Regions from separate parts of the Clostridium sp. 001 genome, predicted to be linked through region 1. Evidence: a T-box and tRNA genes for the amino acid it is inferred to sense, from the RefSeq annotation. Region 1 holds a T-box; the other holds one or more tRNA genes.

Region 1 (3,318 bases):
TTGACATTTTTAGTCCATGTTTATCCAAAACGTGTCCTAGAACCACACAGTTTTCAAATGGGCTTCTATCAAACAATACAGTAGATATAGCCATAAGCGTATAGAACCATCCTCTAGTCTGGTCTACTGCCTCAGATATAAATTGTGCAGGGAAATTTTTCTCAAAAACTTCTTTATTCTCAAAAGGATAATGATGCTGTGCAAAAGGCATTGAACCTGAATCAAACCAGCAATCAATTACTTCTGATACTCTCTTCATTTCTTTTCCACAATGAGGACACTTTAATTTAACTCTATCTATATAAGGTTTATGAAGCTCTATATCATCTGGTACATTTATTCCTTTTTCCTTCAATTCTTCAATACTTCCTATGCACTCTCTATGACCACATTCACATTCCCATATTGGAAGAGGTGTCCCCCAATATCTTTCTCTGCTAAGTCCCCAATCTATTACTCCTTCAACAAAGTTTCCAAACCTACCAGTTCTTATATTATCAGGATACCAATTTGTGTCGTTAGTATTTTTAACTAGTTTATCTCTCATTTGAGACATTCTTATAAACCAAGTGTCTCTTGGATAATATAAAAGTGGAGTATCACATCTCCAGCAGAATGGATAGGAGTGAGTAAACTTTTCTGCCTTATAAAGTATTCCTTTTTCTTTTAAATATTCTATTATTTTAGGATCAGCATCTTTTACGAAAAGACCTTTCCATGGAGTAACTTCTTCTTTATATCTTCCTTGAGTATCTACAGAATTTGTCATAGGAATATTATATTTTTTCCCTGTAATACTATCATCTTCACCAAAAGCAGGAGCTGTATGAACTATTCCAGTACCTTCTGTTAATGTTACATAATCTGCATGAACAACATAATGTGCTTTTCCTTCAAAGGATGCGAAATTGAAGATTGGTTCATAATCAAGTCCAACTAATTCTTCTCCTTTGAATTTCCTTAAGACTTCATATTCTCCCTCTAGCTTTTCTAACATAGCTTCTGCTAATATTAAATGTTGTTCTTGATTAAGAACTTCTACATAATCATAGCTTTTATTTACAGCTAATGCCATATTATTAGGAAGTGTCCAAGGTGTAGTTGTCCATGCTATCATGTATTTATCTTGGTCCTTAATTTTAAATTTAACGTATACTGATGTCTCTTTTACATCTTTATATCCTTGAGAAACTTCATGTGAAGAAAGTGCGGTTCCGCATCTAGGACAATATGGCACTATTTTATGACCTTTATATAAAAGATCTTTTTCCCATATTTTTTTGAGTGCCCACCATTCTGATTCTATGTAATCATTGTGATATGTTACATATGGATTATCCATGTCTACCCAAAATCCTAACCTGTCAGACATTTCTTTCCATTGGCTTACATAAGTAAATACACTATTCTTACATTTTTTTATAAAATCTTCTACACCGTATTTTTCAATTTGTGGTTTTCCAGAAATTCCAAGACTTTTTTCAACTTCTAGTTCAACAGGAAGTCCATGTGTATCCCAACCTGCTTTTCTCAATACTTTATATCCTTTCATAACCTTATATCTTGGTATGAGGTCTTTCATAACTCTAGTTAGAACGTGTCCTATATGAGGTTTCCCATTTGCAGTTGGAGGTCCATCGTAAAAAGTGAAGTATTCACCATCCTCATTTTCTTTAAAACTTTTTTCAACTACTTTTTTATCTTCCCATAATTTTAAAACATCCTTTTCCATCTGTACAAAACTTTTATCACTATCAATTTTTTTATACATGGATTTAACCCCTTTCTATTCTCATTGTTAAGTTTTTACTATTTTTCAATGTTTATACACCACATAATTTTTAAACTAAAAAATACACAATAAAAAAACTTCATCCAAATAGGACGAAGTTTAACTCGCTGTACCACCTATGGGTAATAAATTTAAGTACTACCATACTCTATTCTGTAACGTAGAATTACGTAAGAATTTACTAAAGCAATTATAAAAATACTGTTCAATTCTTCAACTCCCAGGTGATTTTCTTTAAGCTTTTCTATGGGTTTTCAGCACTTCCCCACTCTCTGTAAATAAAAACAAACTTAAATACTTTTCCTGTTCAATGTTTTTCAATTACTACCTGTATAATTTCCTTTTATTATATTATATGAATTTTCTATTGTCAATTTTTTTAGACAATTTTTTTTGTATTATATGATTGAATTGTGATAATGTCTTAGTATACCGCATTTGATTATGTCCCAAATAAATAAGTTTATAGTATAATAAATCCTCATGACTAAGAAGTGAGGTGGACAAAATCAGAAAGGTAGTTTTAACAATGAATGAGAATGCAAAGTATAATATAATCAAAAAATTAGTAGAGAGTAATGGTAACAAGCAAAGAGCTGCTGTACAGATTAATTGTACTGTTAGACACATTAACAGAATGATTAAAGGGTATAAGGAGCAGGGAAAAGCCTTTTTTATACATGGGAATCGCGGTAGAAAGCCTGTCCATGCTTTAGATAATTCTATAAAACAGACTATTGTTGACTTATATCGAACAAAATATGAAGGCACCAATTTAACTCATTTTTCAGAACTCTTAGAAGAATTTGAAGGAATCAAAGTTTCATCAAACACTATAAGTTCCATCCTTTTGAAGGAATTCATCCTGTCCCCTAAGGCAAAACGTTCTTCTAAGAAGGCTCTACACACTAAACTTAAAGATATGCAAAAATCTACAAAGTCAAAAAAGCAAGCTAGCGTTATTCAAAGTTCTATTCTTGCTATCGAAGATACCCATCCTAGGCGTCCCAGATGTGCCTACTTTGGAGAAATGCTTCAGATGGATGCTTCTCTTCATCCTTGGTTTGGTGGAGAAAAAAGTCAGCTCCATATAGCTGTAGATGATGCCACAGGTGATATTGTAGGTGCTTATTTCGATACCCAGGAAACCCTAAATGGCTATTACCATGTACTTGAGCAAATACTGAAAACCTACGGTATTCCTTATATGTTTTACACCGATAGGCGTACAGTTTTTGAGTATAACAAGAAAAAATCCCCTTCTATTGAAGAGGACACTTTTACTCAATTCGGTTATGCCTGCAAGCAGCTAGGAATCCAGATTAAAACAAGCAGTGTTCCCCAAGCCAAGGGACGCGTGGAACGAATGTTCCAAACACTGCAATCAAGACTCCCGATCGAATTGCGTTTAGCTGGTATAAGCACAATTGGGCAGGCAAATGAATTTTTAAACTCCTACATAAAAAAATTCAATGCTCAATTTGCTTTACCTGTTGATAATATCAAATCTGTATTCGAAGTGCAAC
Region 2 (3,318 bases), 340 kb from region 1:
CTGCATTTTCTACATCTCTAGATATTTTAAAAGTAGGATCTTCTTCTAACAGTTTACTTAGTCCATTAAATATTTTATCCTCATCATTTTTAGATTTAGGTAACATAGCCATCGAAATTACTGGCTCCGGAAATTCAATTGCTTTAAATGCAACTAAAGACGATGGGTCACATAAGGTATCCCCTGTGCTCGCAAATTGTAGTTTAGCAACAGCGCCCATATCTCCGGCTCCTATTTCCGACACAGGTATCTGCTGTTTTCCCTTTAAAAAATATAAGGTTCCTATTTTTTCACTTTTATCTTTTTTCACATTATATACTGTCATATCTGATTTGAGCTTACCAGTCATGACTCTAAATAAAGATAACTTACCTACAAAAGGATCAGCTATAGTTTTAAAAACAAAAGCTGAAAAAGGACTATTTTCATCTGCTTTAACTACAACCTGTGATTTTTGTTCTAAATTAACATTAATTACTTCTGAAGCTTCAGGAGATGGGAAACATTGAATTATATCTTCTAATAAAGTATCTATTCCTATTCCATTTACAGCAGAGCCACACATTACAGGTGTAATTTCACCTTTTGAGCAAGCTCTTATTAATCCTTTATAAATGTCTTCATCACTTAAAGTACCCTCACTAAAATATTTATCTAAAAGTTCCTCATCTGTTTCTGCCACAGCTTCCATAACCATATTCCTACATTTTGTGATTTTATCTAAAATATCTTTTGGTATAGTAGTTTCTTCTACTATGTTCTTATTATTCACTATATTAGCTTTTCCTGAAATAACGTTTACAATTCCTTTAAAATTATTTTCCTTTCCTATAGGATATTGAATTGGTACTACAGACATACCAAACTTTTCTTTTAATTCTGCCAATGTTTTATCAAAATCTGAATTTTCTCTATCCAACTTATTTATATAAAAAGCTCTAGGAAGTTTACTTTTATTGACACCACTCCAAGATTTCTCAGCTCCCACTTGGATTCCAGATACACTTGATAAAACAATTATAGCTACATCAACTGCTCTCAATCCTTCCATAGTTTCTCCTATAAAATCAAAATATCCTGGCATATCAACTAAATTTATCTTTGTATTTTTCCATTCACAAGAAGCTAAAGATGAAGCTATTGATATTTTTCTCTTTTTTTCTTCAATATCATAATCACTAACAGTACTTCCATCCTCAATTTTTCCAAACCTATCAACAACTTTTGTGTAATAAAGTATTGCTTCTGTTAATGTAGTTTTACCAGAACCACTATGTCCAATAAATCCTACATTTCTTAAATTATTTACTGAATATTTTTTCATAAGCAATCCCTCCCCTTACTTTTCGATTAATTATATATTCTATTTGCTAATTAAAATTCCTCCTACAATTAATTAAATTTTCAAAATAATTTTGCTTTTATATTATTATCTATGAAAACAAGTGCCTAAAATATGCACTCCATAAAAAAATAAACCAAAGGTGAGCTACCTTTGGTTTATTTTTACTAATCTATTTTAGGCATTTTCAAAGAAATAACTAATCAGTATGCTAGCCTATTTTTTATCATACTGCATCGGTAGAACCCTTAGATAAGATTCACTATCTGCGGAACCTTCCTCCTTGTCTGATAAAAAATATTCGTCGCATCTTTGACTTGTTATTTTCTTTCAAATGCCTTAATTAAATGAATTCAAAAAATAAAAATGGCTCCGTGGAGAGGGCTCGAACCTCCAACCCTTCGGTTAACAGCCGAATGCTCAACCATTGAGCTACCACGGAACAATCTATGCAGTGTATTTCTTTAAAAAACGAGTAACAAAATGTTACTCGTTTTGGTGGAGATAAAGAGATTCGAACTCTTGACCCTCTGCGTGCAAGGCAGATGCTCTCCCAGCTGAGCTATACCCCCGCATGGTGGACCTTCAGGGACTCGAACCCCGGACCCACCGGTTATGAGCCGGTTGCTCTAACCAACTGAGCTAAAGATCCTTATAACCTGGCAGCGACCTGCTCTCCCACAGGGCCTCCCCTGCAGTACCATTGGCACTGTGAAGCTTAACCTTCCTGTTCGGTATGGAAAGGGGTGTTACCTTCACGTCATTACCACCAGATTTATTATTGAAAATTGCTATAAGCTTATATCAATTTTCTTATCACAGTTTTATATTATACAGTGCTTTTAAACAACTGTCAATACTAAACATGAATTTAACCATAAAAATTTTATAGTTAAAGAAGAACTCTGTCCTCTCAAAATTGCACAGTAAATTTTTTTCTTTCGTTTTTTATTTGGTCAAGCCCTCGACCTATTAGTATCAGTCAGCTTAACAAGTTACCCTGCTTACACCTCTGACCTATCTCCTCGTGTTCTTCGAGGGGTCTTACTAGCTTACGCTATGGGAAATCTTATCTTGAGGTGGGCTTCACACTTAGATGCTTTCAGCGTTTATCCCTTCCCAACTTGGCTACCCAGCTATGCTCCTGGCGGAACAACTGGTTCACCAGCGGTCGGTCCATCCCGGTCCTCTCGTACTAAGGACAGCTCCTCTCAAATTTCCTGCGCCCGCGACGGATAGGGACCGAACTGTCTCACGACGTTCTGAACCCAGCTCGCGTGCCGCTTTAATGGGCGAACAGCCCAACCCTTGGGACCTACTTCAGCCCCAGGATGCGACGAGCCGACATCGAGGTGCCAAACCTCCCCGTCGATGTGAACTCTTGGGGGAGATCAGCCTGTTATCCCCGAGGTAGCTTTTATCCGTTGAGCGATGGCCCTCCCACGAGGTACCACCGGATCACTAAGCCCGACTTTCGTCCCTGCTCCACTTGTTTGTGTCGCAGTCAAGCTCCCTTCTGCCTTTGCACTCTTCGAAGAATTTCTAACCCTTCTGAGGGAACCTTTGTACGCCTCCGTTACTTTTTAGGAGGCGACCGCCCCAGTCAAACTGCCCGCCTAACATTGTCCCGTCTCCAGTTTCATGGAGCCCGGTTAGAATTCCAGTACTGTCAGGGTGGTATCCCAACATCGACTCGGTAATGGCTGGCGCCACTACTTCCTAGTCTCCCACCTATCCTGTACAGACAATACCGAAATTCAGTGCTAAACTGCAGTAAAGCTCTACGGGGTCTTTCCGTCCAATCGCGGGTAGCAAGCATCTTCACTTGCACTTCAATTTCGCCGGATTTGTTGTCGAGACAGTGCTCAAATCATTACGCCATTCGTGCGGGTCGGAACTTACCCGACAAGGAATTTCGCTACCTTAGGACCGTTATAGTTACGGCCGCCGTTTACTGGGGCTTAAGTTCTGACCTT

The links. A T-box is a leader RNA that pairs with one kind of tRNA and senses whether it is charged. The one in region 1 lies ahead of ileS (isoleucine--tRNA ligase), so its partner is inferred to be a tRNA-Ile.
Region 2: it has a tRNA-Ile gene. The T-box ahead of ileS (isoleucine--tRNA ligase) is inferred to sense a tRNA for this amino acid. The anticodon was not compared.

What each region holds. Positions count from the first base shown of each region.
Region 1 covers NZ_CP020473.1:2,521,667-2,524,984, reverse strand. The annotation lists gene ileS (isoleucine--tRNA ligase) at 1-1,771, opposite strand, end outside; T-box leader at 1,878-2,112, opposite strand; gene B5S50_RS11790 (ISNCY family transposase) at 2,322-3,318, shown strand, end outside.
Region 2 covers NZ_CP020473.1:2,184,727-2,188,044, forward strand. The annotation lists gene fusA (elongation factor G) at 1-1,324, opposite strand, end outside; tRNA gene B5S50_RS10105 (tRNA-Asn) at 1,710-1,784, opposite strand; tRNA gene B5S50_RS10110 (tRNA-Ala) at 1,839-1,914, opposite strand; tRNA gene B5S50_RS10115 (tRNA-Ile) at 1,918-1,994, opposite strand; rRNA gene rrf (5S ribosomal RNA) at 2,000-2,116, opposite strand; rRNA gene B5S50_RS10125 (23S ribosomal RNA) at 2,295-3,318, opposite strand, start outside.